DNA from 3 places in the uncultured Amnibacterium sp. genome. Region 1 is predicted to be linked to each of the others. Evidence: predicted binding sites of a transcription regulator. Region 1 holds the regulator's gene; each other region holds the start of a gene.
What was found. The regulator LexA, encoded in region 1, represses DNA repair genes until DNA is damaged. The targets are predictions, from matches to a motif close to TCGAACANNTGTTCGA.
Positions count from the first base shown of each region.

Region 1 (4,570 bases):
CCGGCGAGGATCGCGAAGCTGCCGAAGGTCACGACGAGACCGAGGACGAAGGACCAGGCGCCCACCACCACGGCTTTCGCCACCAGCGCGGGCCAGCGGCGGGGCACCGCCGTGTAGCTCGAGCGGATCTGCAGCGTCGCGTACTCACCTCCGATCGACAGCACGCCGAGCACGCCGACGACCAGCGCCACGAAGCTGAGGCTCGCCGTCGATCCGACCAGCACGAGGTCGCCCCCGGTGCCGGCGGGACCGGCTTTGAGGAACGCGCCGGCCAGCAGGGCGATCCCTGCGGCCAGGACGAGGGCGACCACCGTGGTCCAGAAGGTGCTGCGCAGCGTGACGAGCTTCAGCCACTCGGAGCGCAGCACGCCGCCGGCGGTCACGCCGCGGGTCGCGTCGGTGGTGGGGGTGGTGACGGTGATCGCGCTCATGCGCTGGTCCTCTCGGGGTGCGGCGCAGCGGCGGCGCTGCGGTACTCGACGTCGTCCGCGGTCATCGACATGTAGACCTCCTCGAGCGACGACCCGACGGTCGTCAGCTCGTGCAGCGCGATCCCGGCGGCCGCTGCCGCATCGCCGACATCGGCGGCACCCAGCCCCGTCACGTCGAACCGGTCACCGGTGCCCGGCGTGGTCGTCGCGCCACGGGACCGGAGGAGCGCGGCCAGCTCGGTGCCGCGTGGCGAGGTCACCGTCACCCTCGAACCACCGCCGGCGATCAGGTCGCCGATCGGCATGTCCGCGAGCACCCGTCCGCGGCCGAGGACGATGACGTGGTCGGCCGTCTGGGCCATCTCGCTCATCAGGTGGGAGGACAGCAGCACGGTGCGTCCCTCGCCGGCGAGCTCGCGGACGCAGGTCCGCACCCAGCGCACGCCGTCGGGATCCAGGCCGTTCACCGGCTCGTCGAGGATGAGCGTGGCCGGGTCGCCGAGCAGCGCGGCGGCGATGCCGAGCCGCTGGCCCATCCCCAGCGAGAAGCCGCCGACCCGTTTGTCCGCGACCTCTCCGAGTCCGGCGAGGTCGACCACCTCCTGCACGCGTCGCGTCGGGATCCCGTGGGTGGCGGCGAGGACGCGGAGGTGGTTGCGCGCGGTGCGGCCGCGGTGCGCGGCTCTGGCCTCCAGCAGCGCGCCGACCTCGTGCAGCGGGGCCCCGTGGTCTCGATACGGTCGGCCGTTCACGGTCACCGTGCCCGCGGTCGGGGCGTCGAGCCCGACGATCATCCGCATCGTCGTCGACTTGCCCGCGCCGTTGGGTCCGAGGAACCCGGTGACGACACCCGGCTTGACCTCGAAGTCGATCCCCGCCACGGCGGTTCTCGCGCCGTAGCGCTTCACCAGCCCGCTCGCCTCGATCATGGCCGCTCCTCCCGGCGCGACACGTCGACGCGCACCGCCCACCGTAGGGACGCGGCCTGGTCGCGCTCACCGATCCGGGCGGATCTCATCCCGGTGGAGGACCCGGGGCGCATCCCCCGGGATGCACCCCTCGTGCGTCACACCGAGCGGAGGATCGCCACGACCTTGCCCAGGACGACCGCCTCGTCACCGAGGATCGGCTCGAAGGCGCTGTTGCGCGGCAGCAGCCAGGTGTGGCCGTCGCGCTGGCGGAACACCTTGACGGTCGCCTCGCCCTCGAGCATCGCTGCGACGATCTCGCCGTTGTCCGCCGTCTGCTGCGACCGGATGACCACCCAGTCGCCGTCGCAGATCGCGGCCTCGATCATGGACTCGCCGACCACCTTGAGCATGAACAGGTCGCCCTTGCCGACGAGCTGGCGCGGCAGCGGGAAGACCTCGTCGATCTGCTGCTCGGCCGTGATCGGGATACCGGCCGCGATCCGCCCGACGAGCGGCACCATCGCCGCATCGCCGATCTGCGCGGCAGGGACGTCCGACTCGACGGTCGACGAGTCCGGCACCCGGATGATGACCTCGAGCGCCCGCGGGCGCTTCGGATCCCGGCGGAGGTAGCCCGAGAGCTCGAGCTGCTTCAGCTGGTGGGTGACGCTGGACAGGGACGCGAGCCCGACCGCGTCGCCGATCTCGCGCATGCTCGGCGGGTAGCCGCGGGCCGCGACGGACTGCTGGATCACCTCGAGGATCGCGAGCTGCTTCGGAGACAGCGACGTGCGCCGTCGTGTGCGTGGCTTCTCGCCGGTCAGCTCGTCGGTCATCGGTCTCTTCCGTCCTCGGCGTTCCCGCGCGATCCAGGCTTGTGAAGTACATCGATGGTATTCGCTCGCACCGCTCTGATGCAAACACGCGTTCGACAGACGCGTACCCGCTGTCGGTGCCCCACTCGAAGATGTGCTTGACGGTTCGAACAGTCGAAGCTACGTTCGAATGCAAGAGGGACGCGGGGAAGGATCGGGATGTTCACGGTGCAGAACGACTGGATCGAGTACGAGACGGATGCGTTCGAGCGGGCGCAGCTGCGAAGCGCTCCGGCGCGCCGGGTGGCCGTCCGGGGCGGGGTGGGCTGCGCGCAGCGGTCGCCGACGCTGAGCGCTCGGCCCACCACGGTGTCGCGGCACGCGGCCGTCGCACCGACGACCGCTCCTGCGCCGCCGGCTCGGCTGCGGCTCACCCGTCGCGGTCGGGTGGTGCTGGTCGTCATCCCGGCGCTGCTCGCGCTGTCGGGCGCGCTGCTCGCCGCCGGCCCGGGGGTCGCGGAGGCGGCGCCGCACGTGGCGCCGCACACCGTCGTGGTCCGTTCGGGCGAGAGCCTGTGGACCATCGCGGAGCGGCTCGCACCGCGCACGGATCCGCGCACGACGATCGCCGAGATCGAGCGGGTGAATGGGCTCAGCAGCGCGCAGGTCGACGCGGGTGTCGTGCTGCGCCTGCCCGTCGAATGACCCGTGAGACGCGTCCCCGCCGTCTGCGAGAATCGTGGACGTGACCTCGCTCGCGGATCTTCCTCTCCGCGCCGACCTCGTCGGCAGGACCGCCTACGGTGCGCCGCAGCTGCACGTGCCGGTGACGCTCAACGTGAACGAGAACACGCATCCGGTGCCGGAGGACGTCCGAGCGGACATCCTGCAGCGCATCGCCGTCGCGCTCGACGAGGTCAACCGCTACCCCGACCGCGAGTTCACGGCGCTGCGCGAGGCGCTGGCCGGCTACCTCGGCCACGGTCTCGTACCCGACCAGCTGTGGGCGGCGAACGGTTCGAATGAAGTGCTGCAGCACGTGTTCCAGGCGTTCGGCGGCCCGGGTCGCACGCTGCTCACCTTCCCGCCGACGTACTCGATGTACCCGAACTACGCGACGACCTCCGGGACCGCTGTGGTCGATGGGCGTCGCGACGACGACTTCCGGTTGTCGCCGGAGACCCTCGTGGCGGAGATCACGCGGGTCGGCCCCGACATCGTGATCGTCGCCGCGCCGAACAACCCGACCGGCACCCCCGTCGGGCTGGACACGATCCGTGCCGCGTACGACGCCACCGACGGTGTGCTGATCGTCGACGAGGCGTACGCGGAGTTCATGCCGAAGGACGCCCCGAGTGCGCTGACGCTGCTGCCCGGCCGTCCGCGGCTCGCGGTGTCGCGGACGATGAGCAAGGCGTTCGCGTTCGCGGGCGCCCGGCTCGGCTACCTCGCGGCGGACCCCGCGTTCGTCGACGCCCTCCGTCTCGTGCGCCTGCCGTACCACCTGTCCGCGATCACGCAGGCGGCGGCGCTCGGCGCGCTCGCTCACGCCCCGCTGATGCTGCGGACGGTCGACGAGATCCGCGTGCAGCGCGATCGCATGGCGGAGGGGTTGGAGGCACTCGGGTACCGCGTCGCGCCCAGCTGGACCAACTTCCTCCTGTTCGACGGTGTCGACGACCCGAAGGCGCTCTGGCAGTCCCTGGTGGACAGGGGAGTGCTCATCCGCGACCTGGCCATCCCCGGCTCGCTGCGCGTCAGCGCGGGCACGGCGAGCGAGACCGACGCGTTCCTCGCGGCGATGGCCGCCCTCACCCCGGTAGGTGCCCGATGAGTCGTACGGCGTCCAGGTCCCGCTCCACCTCCGAGTCGTCCGTCGAGCTGCGGCTCGACCTCGACGGCACCGGCATCGCGGACATCGACACGTCGGTGCCGTTCTTCGACCACCTGCTGACCGCGTTCGCGAAGCACTCGCTGACCGATCTGACGGTGCACGCGTCGGGGGACATCGACATCGATGTGCACCACACGGCCGAGGACGTCGGCATCGTGCTCGGCGACGCCATCCGGGAGGCGTTGGGCGACAAGACGGGCATCGCCCGCTTCGGCGACGCCACCGTGCCGCTCGACGAGGCGCTCACCCGCGCCGTCGTCGATCTGTCCGGCAGGCCGTACCTGGTGCACGGCGGCGAGCCGGCCGGGTTCGAGCTGCACCTGATCGGCGGCCACTTCACCGGGTCGATGGTGCGGCACGTGCTCGAGGCGATCGTGTTCAACGCGAGGATGACCGCGCACGTCGACGTGCTCGCCGGGCGAGACCCGCACCACATCGCGGAGAGCGAGTTCAAGGCGTTCGCGCGAGCGTTCCGGGCGGCGAAGGCGCTCGACCCGCTCGTCGCAGGGGTTCCATCGA
Region 1 covers NZ_CAXTHO010000123.1:4,025-8,594, reverse strand. Annotated here, with positions in the region: partial or broken gene ACFE67_RS12530 (ABC transporter permease) at 1-431, opposite strand, end outside; gene ACFE67_RS12525 (ABC transporter ATP-binding protein) at 428-1,360, opposite strand; gene lexA (transcriptional repressor LexA) at 1,498-2,178, opposite strand; gene ACFE67_RS12515 (LysM peptidoglycan-binding domain-containing protein) at 2,377-2,862, shown strand; gene ACFE67_RS12510 (histidinol-phosphate transaminase) at 2,903-3,991, shown strand; gene hisB (imidazoleglycerol-phosphate dehydratase HisB) at 3,988-4,570, shown strand, end outside.

Region 2 (4,570 bases), on a different contig from region 1:
ACGCCCACGAGGTTCAGGGCGACACCGGCGAGGATCACGACGACGAGGCCGATCAGCGCGCGCCGCGCGCGGTGCTTCGGGGTCACGGGACTCGGCACAGAGGCCTTTCGGGGTCGAGGCGTTCGTCAGTGCGCCAGGGCGCGACGGCCCGGACGGCGCGGCACCGTGTCCTGAGCAGGAGCGGGCCGGGCAATGGTACGGGCTACTCGCTCACGCCCTTCGAGGCCGCGCTGTCGGTGGGTCGCGCGGTGCCGGGCTCCGGCTTCGACAGGTCGACGCGCTCGCCGAACGTCGGGTCGGCGGCGGCGTCCTCCAGCACGACGGGCTCGCCGTTCAGGACGGTGCCGTCGTCCGCCACCGGCGTCACGATCCTGCCGATCGCCTGGCGGTGGATGGTGATCTCCGAGGTCGGTCCGGTGCGCAGCGTGATCTTGCTCTCGTCCTCGTCGATCGCGGTGATCGTGCCGAAGATGCCGCCGGAGGTCATGATCTCCGCGCCCGGGCGGAGGCCGGCCGTCATCTCGGCGGCGGTCCGCTGGCGCTTGCGGCCGTTGCGGAACATCAGGGCGATGATCACGACGATGATCACGCCGAAGAACAGAAGCTGTGTGGTGTTCGCGTCCATGCGGAAGCCTTTCGGGTGACGGCGGCCGGCAGGGCGCGGACCGGCGCGGTGCCACGATGAGGCGGGCCTGCTCGGCGTCGCGACGGGATGCGAATCCCGCCCGGTGCTCAGCCCGGCATCATACCGGCTCGTCGAACAGCGCGGGGGCGCCGGGCGCCGTCGGCGTCTTCCCGAACCGACGCCAGGCGGTCGATGTGGCGATGCGTCCGCGGGGTGTCCTGGACAGCAGGCCCATGCGGACGAGGAAGGGCTCGACGACGGATTCGATGGTGTCCTGCTCCTCCCCCACGCTCGCGGCGAGGGTGCTGAGACCGACCGGACCCCCGTCGAAGCGCTCGATGATCGCGCCGAGCACGGCCCGGTCGAGTCGATCCAGGCCATCCTCATCGACGTCGTACAGATCGAGCGCAGCCTGCACGGCGGCGTTGTCCGCGATTCCGCCGTGCACCAGTGCCCAGTCGCGGACACGGCGCAGCAAGCGGTTCGCGATGCGAGGGGTGCCTCGGCTCCGGCTCGCGATCTCGCGCAGCGCGGGCGGCTGCACCTGCAGATCGAGCAGAGTCGCGGCCCGCAGCAGCACCTGCTCGAGCTCGTGGGTCGCATAGAACTCGAGGTTCGCGGTGAAGCCGAACCGGTCGCGGAGCGGATTCGGCAGCAGCCCCGACCGCGTCGTCGCACCGACCAGCGTGAAGGGTGCGAGGTCGAGCGGGATGGAGGTGGCGCCCGCGCCTTTCCCGACCATGATGTCGATGCGGAAGTCCTCCATCGCCAGGTACAGCATCTCCTCCGCGGGACGCGCCATGCGATGGATCTCGTCGATGAACAGGACCTCGCCCGGGGTCAGGGAGGAGAGCACCGCGGCGAGGTCGCCGGCGTGCTGGATCGCCGGGCCGCTCGACATCCGCAGCGGCCGGTTCGACTCCTCCGCGACGATCATCGCCAGCGTGGTCTTGCCGAGCCCCGGCGGACCCGCGAGCAGGATGTGGTCGGGCGTGCGGTGCTGCATCGCCGCGGCCTGCAGCAGGACCTGCAGCTGCTTGCGCACGTTCGCCTGGCCGACGAACTCGGAGAGGGACTTCGGGCGGAGCGCTCCTTCGAACGCGAGCTCCGCATCCGACTGCGGGCCGGGATCGACGGCGCTCACCGGACCGCCTGCGGCCCGAGCGCGGACAGCGCGGCGCGGAGGAGCACGGCCGTCTGCCGCTCCTCGGGGCGCTCGGCCAGCACGGTGTCGAGCGCAGCCTGCGCGGCGCGCTCCTGGTAGCCGAGCCCGACCAGCGCGATGAGCACGTCGGCGCCCCTGGCGGCGGGGCGCCTCGAGACCGCGCTGGTCCGGACCGCAATCAGCTTGCCGGTGAGCGAGAGCACGATCAGCTTCGCCGTCTTGGGTCCGATCCCCGAGACGCGGCGGAACACCGCATCCTCGTCGTTGGTGACGGCGGAGGCGATCTCCTCCGGTGTCAGCGCGGCCAGCACGCCCATGGCGGATTTGGGGCCCACGCCGGTGACGCCGCGGAGGAGGTCGAACACCTCGAGCCGCTCGCGATCCGGGAAGCCGAACAGCGACATGTCGTCCTCGCGGACCACCATCGCGGTGTGGATGAGCACCTCCTCCCCCGACCGGACGGAGAGCGCGTGATCGGGCGTGACGGTGACCGCGTAGCCGACCCCCTGGACGTCGACCACGAGGGTCGACCCGAGCGCCTCGAGCACGGACCCCCTGAGCGACGCGATCATGGCTCCGAGGCTAGGCGGACCCTCCGACATCCGGGCGCCGCAACACGGGTCGGCTCGAACACGACTTCGACTGCACCGTTCCGGCGCCCTTCACCACGTCGACTCACCGTTTTGTAGGACGGACCTTCCTACAAAACGGAGAGTGCTCGGCACCGATACGAGTGTGGGAGCGCTCAGACCAGCGGCCAGCGGGTGCCGTTCTGGCGGCGGAGGGCGATGTCGAGGATCTCGGCGTGCACGCCCGCGCCCTGCGCCGCGACGGGTGCGATCTGCTTCGCGATGTCGTCGCCGGACGCCTCGAACCGGACGGTCGCCTCCGCCCGCCCCTGGCGGACGCCGACGGACTTCGCCTCCACGGTCGTCAGCTCCCCCACCGCGGTCACCGCGGCCGGCAGCACGGCCTGCGCGTTCCCGCCGGGGTGCACCCGTCCGACGGTGAGCACGACCCGGTACGACGGCATGACAGCACTCCCCTTCGGCGCCCCGCGCGCCTCGGCTCCATTGTGCGGCCGCAGACCGGAGGCGCTGCGCGAGACGATCAGGCGCAGGCGCCGGTCTGGTCGATGCGGCCCGATCGGCAGAGGGATCGGTGCCAGCCGCCGCCGAACCGGTCCCGCGTCGCGTCCTCGACGATCTCGACACCGTCGAGATCCGGCCCGGTCCGGTAGTAGCGGACGATCGGGTCGCCCTCCGTCGTCGGGGACGCGATCACGAGTTCACGCCCCTCGGCGGGTGCGGCGGCGAGGCATCGGATCCGCGCCTGCGGGATGCGGACTCCCTGCGCCAGCACGACCTCGCCGCACGAGCGGAACGTGGGACGGTTCCTGAACGACGCAGGTGCGCCGGCGGAGGCCATCGAATTCGCGATCACCGCGGACCGCGGCGATGCGCTGTCGGAGGCCGCAGAGGGCTCTTCGCGGAAGGTGACGAAGGCGAGCACCGCGGCGGCGACCACGCCGATCGCGATGAGCCCGACGAGGGCGCGACGGATGGCGAGCATCCGCGCACTGTACGGCGAGTCCCCTGTTCAGAGCCACTTTCGGCGCAGCGGCCAGCGTGCTCAGCGACGCTTGGCCGACGCCTCCGCCTGCTGCCAGGCCCGTTGTGCGGGCGTCATCGTCGCCCCGGCCGCGGTCGGCACGGGCGCCTGCCGCCAGGCGTGGCAGAGCGCGATCGCGATCGCATCCGCGGCGTCCGCCGGCTTCGGGGCCGCCTCGAGGCCGAGCAGCCGGGTCACCATGGTCGTCACCTGCCGCTTGTCCGCGTTGCCGTAGCCGGTGACCGCGGCCTTCACCTCGCTCGGCGTGTGGAGGCCGACGGGGAGGCCGCGCTCCGCCGCGAGATACAGGGCGACCCCGCTGATCTGCGCGACCCCCATCACGCTCGGCACGTTCTGCTGGGCGAAGACCCGCTCGATCGCGAACGCGTCGGGCCGGTAGGAGTCGAACAGCGCCGCGAGCCCGCGCCCGATGTGCAGCAGCCGAAGCTCGAGCGCCTGATCCGAGGGCGTCCGCAGCACCTCCACGTGCACCAGCTTCGCGGTGCGGTTCGGCGCGACGTCGACCACGCCGACCCCGCAGCGGGTCAGGCCCGGGTCGACCCCGAGGACCCGCACGCCGGGCTACTCGTCCTCGTCGAGCGCGGCGGCGACCCCGTCGGAGAGGTCGAAGTTGGCGAACACGTTCTGCACGTCGTCGCTCTCCTCGAGCGCGTCGACCAGCTTCAGGATCTTCTTCGCGACGTCCATGTCGTCGATCTCGATGCTGACGCCCGGGACGAACTCGCTGTCCGCGGACTCGTAATCGATTCCGGCGCTCTGCAGCGCGGTCCGCGCGGCGACGAGGTCGGAGGGGTCGGTGACGACCTCGAACTCGTCACCGCGCTGCGCGACGTCCTCGCCGCCCGCGTCGAGGACCGCGAGGAGCACGTCGTCCTCGCTGAGCCCGTCGACCTTCGCGACCCGGATGACGCCCTTGCGGCTGAAGTTGTAGGCGACGCTGCCCGGGTCACCCATCTGGCCGCCGTTGCGGCTCATGATCGTGCGCACCTCGGCGGCCGCACGGTTGCGGTTGTCGGTCAGGCACTCGATCAGCAGGGCGACGCCGCTCGGGCCGTAGCCCTCGTACATGATCGTGTCGTACTGCACGACCTCGCCGAGCAGCCCGGCCCCGCGCTTCACCGCGCGGTCGATGTTCTCGTTCGGCACCG
Region 2 covers NZ_CAXTHO010000017.1:9,389-13,958, forward strand. Annotated here, with positions in the region: gene secD (protein translocase subunit SecD) at 1-86, opposite strand, end outside; gene yajC (preprotein translocase subunit YajC) at 203-625, opposite strand; gene ruvB (Holliday junction branch migration DNA helicase RuvB) at 744-1,769, opposite strand; gene ruvA (Holliday junction branch migration protein RuvA) at 1,766-2,362, opposite strand; gene ACFE67_RS03635 (hypothetical protein) at 2,536-2,823, opposite strand; gene ACFE67_RS03640 (hypothetical protein) at 2,901-3,362, opposite strand; gene ruvC (crossover junction endodeoxyribonuclease RuvC) at 3,423-3,977, opposite strand; gene ACFE67_RS03650 (YebC/PmpR family DNA-binding transcriptional regulator) at 3,984-4,570, opposite strand, start outside.
Region 2: ruvA (Holliday junction branch migration protein RuvA) is a predicted target of LexA. The motif match lies at 2,417-2,432, and genes of this name have one in related genera.

Region 3 (4,570 bases), on a different contig from region 1:
CGTCCAGCGAGATCATCGCCTCGGTCGCCGATGCGCTGGACACCCCGGTATCGGTCATCATGCGCGAGGTCGGGGATCGTCTCGCGGTGCTGGAGGGTCTCGACGTCCCCGACGCGCTCCCCGCCGACTTCGGTGAGCGGTACACGCGCGGTCTCGTCGCGGACGGCATGCGCCGCCCCGACCTGGTCGCGCACTGACCGCCTCCATCCCGATTCAGAGCCCTCTCGGTGAAGGTCAGTGAGTTTCGGCTCGCCGTCGACGACGAGTTCGGTGAGAGCCAGGGTCGTGTGCTGGTGAGCGGTCTCGTCATCGACGAGCTCGGCGGCCGGACATCGGCGGAGGCGCTCGCCGCCGGCGTGCCCACCGGCGACGTCTGGGTCGCGCTCTGCCGCGCCAACGAGGTGCCGCGAGAGCGCTGGCACGGCCGAGGGCGCCCCGTCCACTCCTCCTGACCCCGCTCCTGTCGAGGAGGCGTCCGCACGGCTGCCGGGCCCGCGCGCGTCTGCATCCCATCCAGTCGTCCGTCTCCCGTGCAGACGGCGTCGCGCTGTACTCGTGACCGTCGCGCGGTCGGTCCGCCCACCGCGCAGAGGTGCACCTACCGCGCGTCGTGGTCGGAGTACCGCGCGAGGGCGGCGGAGTGGGTCATTCGCCGCGGGGGACGGTCGCGTAGGCCCGCACCGGGAAGGTCCCGAAGTTCGAGACCGCTGGCGGGGCGGCGGTGAAGCGTGCGCCCCGGGCAGGCAGACCGCCCAGCCCGGTGAGGTGCTCCACGACATGGACTCCTGCGCCGAGCAGCACCGAGTGCGCCGGCCGGGAGCCGCCCGACTCCACGTCGTCGATGTTCACCGAGTCGATGCCGACGAGCGCGACGCCTGCGTCCACCAGGAAGCGGGCCGCGGCCTCGGTGAGGAACGGCGCGCTCCGTCCGTAGTCGGCCTCGCCGAAGCGTCGGTCCCAGCCCGTGTGCAGCAGCACCGCTGCGCCGAGCAGCTCGCGGTCCGCGAGCGTCTCGGCCTCGATACCGCGCCGCTCGGGGCTCCAGCCGTCGACCAGGTGGAACACCTCCGCGGGCCGGTCGACGAGGGTCGCGAGATCGAGGCCGGCCAGGTCCGCGCCGTCGGCGTAGCGGTGGAACGGGGCATCGAGGTAGGTGCCGGTGTTCCCGATCATCGTGATGAGGTCCATCGCGAACTCGGTGCCGGCTGCGTACCGGGCCCGTGACTCCGCTCGGGTCAGGTACGGCGTGATCTCGGGAGCCGGCAGGCCGGGGTAGGTCGTCATCCCGGCGACGATGCGGTGGCTCAGATCGACGACGCGCACATCGCTGCCGGACGGGGGCGGTACCGTCCCCCGGCTGCCGCGGTGCTGATCCTCGACGATCCGCAGGTCCCGGATCTCGATCGAGTCCACCAGCGTGAGCCCCAGGTGACGGATGAGGAGGCGACCGACCCCCTCCTCATCGGCGGCCGCGGACGGCAGGTCGAGTCGGAAGGCGTCGCCGGAGACGCCGCCGCCGTTCACGAAGGCGATGGTGAAGTCGAAGTGGGCTCGGTGGTCGGTCACGCGGCCACCCTCACAGTTCGCTCCGACATCGGTCCTCCGATCACTCGAACGCGAATGACATGGATGTCATCCTTTCGCGGCGTGTCGGTCGAAGTCGTGTTCGAGAGCACATACGCTCCTCCCCAGGTGCTCCTGACGCTGATCCGGCCCCTCGGTGCCCCTCCGCCATCCGCTGTCGGAGGGGGTTCGTACAGTCGGATCAGACAGGCGGAGTGCCGCCAGCCCTGTCGATTCCGCATCGGGACGACAGCCGATGGGCAGCCGACTCCCCGGGAAGACCGGGGCAGAACATGAGGAGACCGGAACATGCCATCCACCACCGACCGCGAGAAGGCCCTCGAGACCGCGCTCGCTCAGATCGACCGTCAGTTCGGCAAGGGCTCGGTCATGCGCCTCGGCAGCGACGACCGCGCCCCCGTCGAGGTGATCGCGACCGGCTCCATCGCGCTCGACGTCGCGCTCGGCATCGGCGGCCTGCCGCGCGGCCGCATCGTGGAGATCTACGGTCCCGAGTCCTCGGGCAAGACCACGCTGACGCTCCACGCGATCGCCAACGCTCAGAAGGCCGGCGGCATCGCCGCGTTCATCGACGCGGAGCACGCCCTCGACCCCGAGTACGCGAAGAAGCTCGGCGTCGACATCGACGCGATGCTCGTCTCCCAGCCCGACACGGGCGAGCAGGCCCTCGAGATCGCGGACATGCTCATCCGGTCCGGCTCGATCGACCTGATCGTCATCGACTCCGTCGCGGCGCTCGTGCCGAAGGCCGAGATCGAGGGCGAGATGGGCGACAGCCATGTCGGTCTGCAGGCACGCCTCATGTCGCAGGCGCTCCGCAAGCTCACCGGCGGGCTGAACCAGACCCAGACGACGATGATCTTCATCAACCAGCTGCGCGAGAAGATCGGCGTGTTCTTCGGCAGCCCCGAGACGACCGCAGGCGGCAAGGCGCTGAAGTTCTACGCCTCGGTCCGGCTCGACATCCGGCGGATCGAGACGCTCAAGGACGGCACCGACGCGGTCGGCAACCGCACCCGCGTCAAGGTCGTCAAGAACAAGATGGCGCCGCCGTTCAAGCAGGCCGAGTTCGACATCCTCTACGGGGTCGGCATCTCCCGCGAGGGCAGCCTGATCGACTTCGGCGTGGAGCACGGCATCGTCAAGAAGTCGGGCGCCTGGTACACGTACGAGGGCGACCAGCTCGGCCAGGGCAAGGAGAAGGCCCGCGACTTCCTCTTGAAGAACACGGACATGGCCGACGAGATCGAGCAGAAGATCCTGAAGAAGCTCGGCGTCGGTCCGTACAAGCAGCAGGCCGCGAATGAGAAGGCAGCGGCGGACAAGGCCGCAGCTGCGGCCGGTGCTGCGGCGGCACCGGTGGAGTCCATCCAGGCGCGGACCCCGATCGCGCGCAAGGTCGGCGCCTGACACATGGGTGACCTGCTGAGGTTCCCGGACCCCGGGCGGGGAGGCGCTCCGGCGCCTCCCGCGGTCGTCGAGGAGTCGGTCGAGCCCGTCGACGAGCCGAGATGGGCCGTGCCCGGCGTCGACGACGGCGCGGCCCCCGCGAATGAGCGCGAGTCCACGAGGACCTCGCGGCGGGCGGAGAACGTGGCCGTCGCCACCCTCACCCGGCACGATGCGTCCGAGGGCGAGCTGCGCGCGAAGCTCGTCGCCAAGGGTCTCGACGACGATGTCGTCGAGGCCGAGCTCGAACGGTTGCGGCGCGCGGGGCTGATCGACGACGCGGCGTTCGCGGCCCGGGTGGTCGACCGGCTCCGCGAGCGAAAAGGGCTGGGCGACCAGGCCATCCGATCGGCGCTTCGAGGGCGGCTCGTGCCGCAGTCGGTCGTCGACGCCGTGCTGGCCGAGCAGGCCGAGGACGACGAGACCGCGGAGGCGCGCCTGCAGGAGGTCGCTGACGATCGGGCGAGACGCCTCGGCTCGCTCGCGCCCGCCGTCGCCGAACGCCGTCTGACCGCGTATCTGATGCGCAAGGGCTACTCCGGCTCCTCGGTGCGTGTCGCGGTCCGCGCCGCGCTCGAGGGGGCAGGTCGGCGCTGATCGCGTCGTCGTCGATCCCGCCGCCGATTCGTACACTTGCTCCGGTGACCGCGACCGACCTTCTCGACGAGCCCGTTCGCGGCATCGACGTGCGCACCTACGAGGTGCGTACCTTCGGCTGCCAGATGAACGTGCACGACTCCGAACGGCTCGCGGGATCGCTCGAAGCGGCCGGCTACGTGGCGGTGGTCGCCGGGCAGCAGGCGGACGTCGTGGTGCTGAACACGTGCGCGGTGCGGGAGAACGCGGACAACCGTCTCTACGGCAACCTCGGCCAGCTCGCGAAGGTCAAGCGGGAGCACGACGGCTTCCAGATCGCCGTGGGCGGCTGCCTGGCGCAGAAGGACCGGTCCACGATCGTCGAGAAGGCGCCATGGGTCGACGTCGTCTTCGGCACCCACAACGTCGGCGCGCTGCCGCGGCTGCTGGAGCGGGCGCGGCACAACCACGAGGCGCAGGTCGAGATCCTCGAGTCCCTCGAGGTGTTCCCCTCCACGCTGCCCACGAAGCGCGACTCGACGTACAGCGGCTGGGTCTCGATCGCGGTCGGCTGCAACAACACCTGCACGTTCTGCATCGTCCCGTCGCTCCGCGGGAAGGAGCAGGATCGCCGTCCTGGCGACGTGCTCGCCGAGATCGGGGCGCTCGTCGACGACGGTGCGATCGAGGTCACCCTGCTCGGTCAGAACGTGAACACCTACGGAGTGCAGTTCGGCGACCGGTTGGCCTTCGGCAAGCTCCTGCGGGCCAGCGGCTCGATCGAGGGCCTTCGGCGCGTCCGCTTCACCAGCCCGCACCCGGCGGCATTCACCAGCGACGTCATCGACGCGATGGCGGAGACCGAGGTGGTGGTGCCCCAGCTGCACATGCCGCTGCAGTCGGGCAGTGACCGGGTGCTGAAGGCGATGCGCCGGTCCTATCGGTCGGACCGGTACCTGCG
Region 3 covers NZ_CAXTHO010000038.1:7,182-11,751, reverse strand. Annotated here, with positions in the region: gene ACFE67_RS06380 (helix-turn-helix domain-containing protein) at 1-197, shown strand, start outside; gene ACFE67_RS06375 (DUF3046 domain-containing protein) at 228-452, shown strand; gene ACFE67_RS06370 (cyclase family protein) at 646-1,566, opposite strand; gene recA (recombinase RecA) at 1,873-2,994, shown strand; gene ACFE67_RS06360 (regulatory protein RecX) at 2,998-3,630, shown strand; gene miaB (tRNA (N6-isopentenyl adenosine(37)-C2)-methylthiotransferase MiaB) at 3,675-4,570, shown strand, end outside.
Region 3: recA (recombinase RecA) is a predicted target of LexA. The motif match lies at 1,655-1,670, and genes of this name have one in related genera.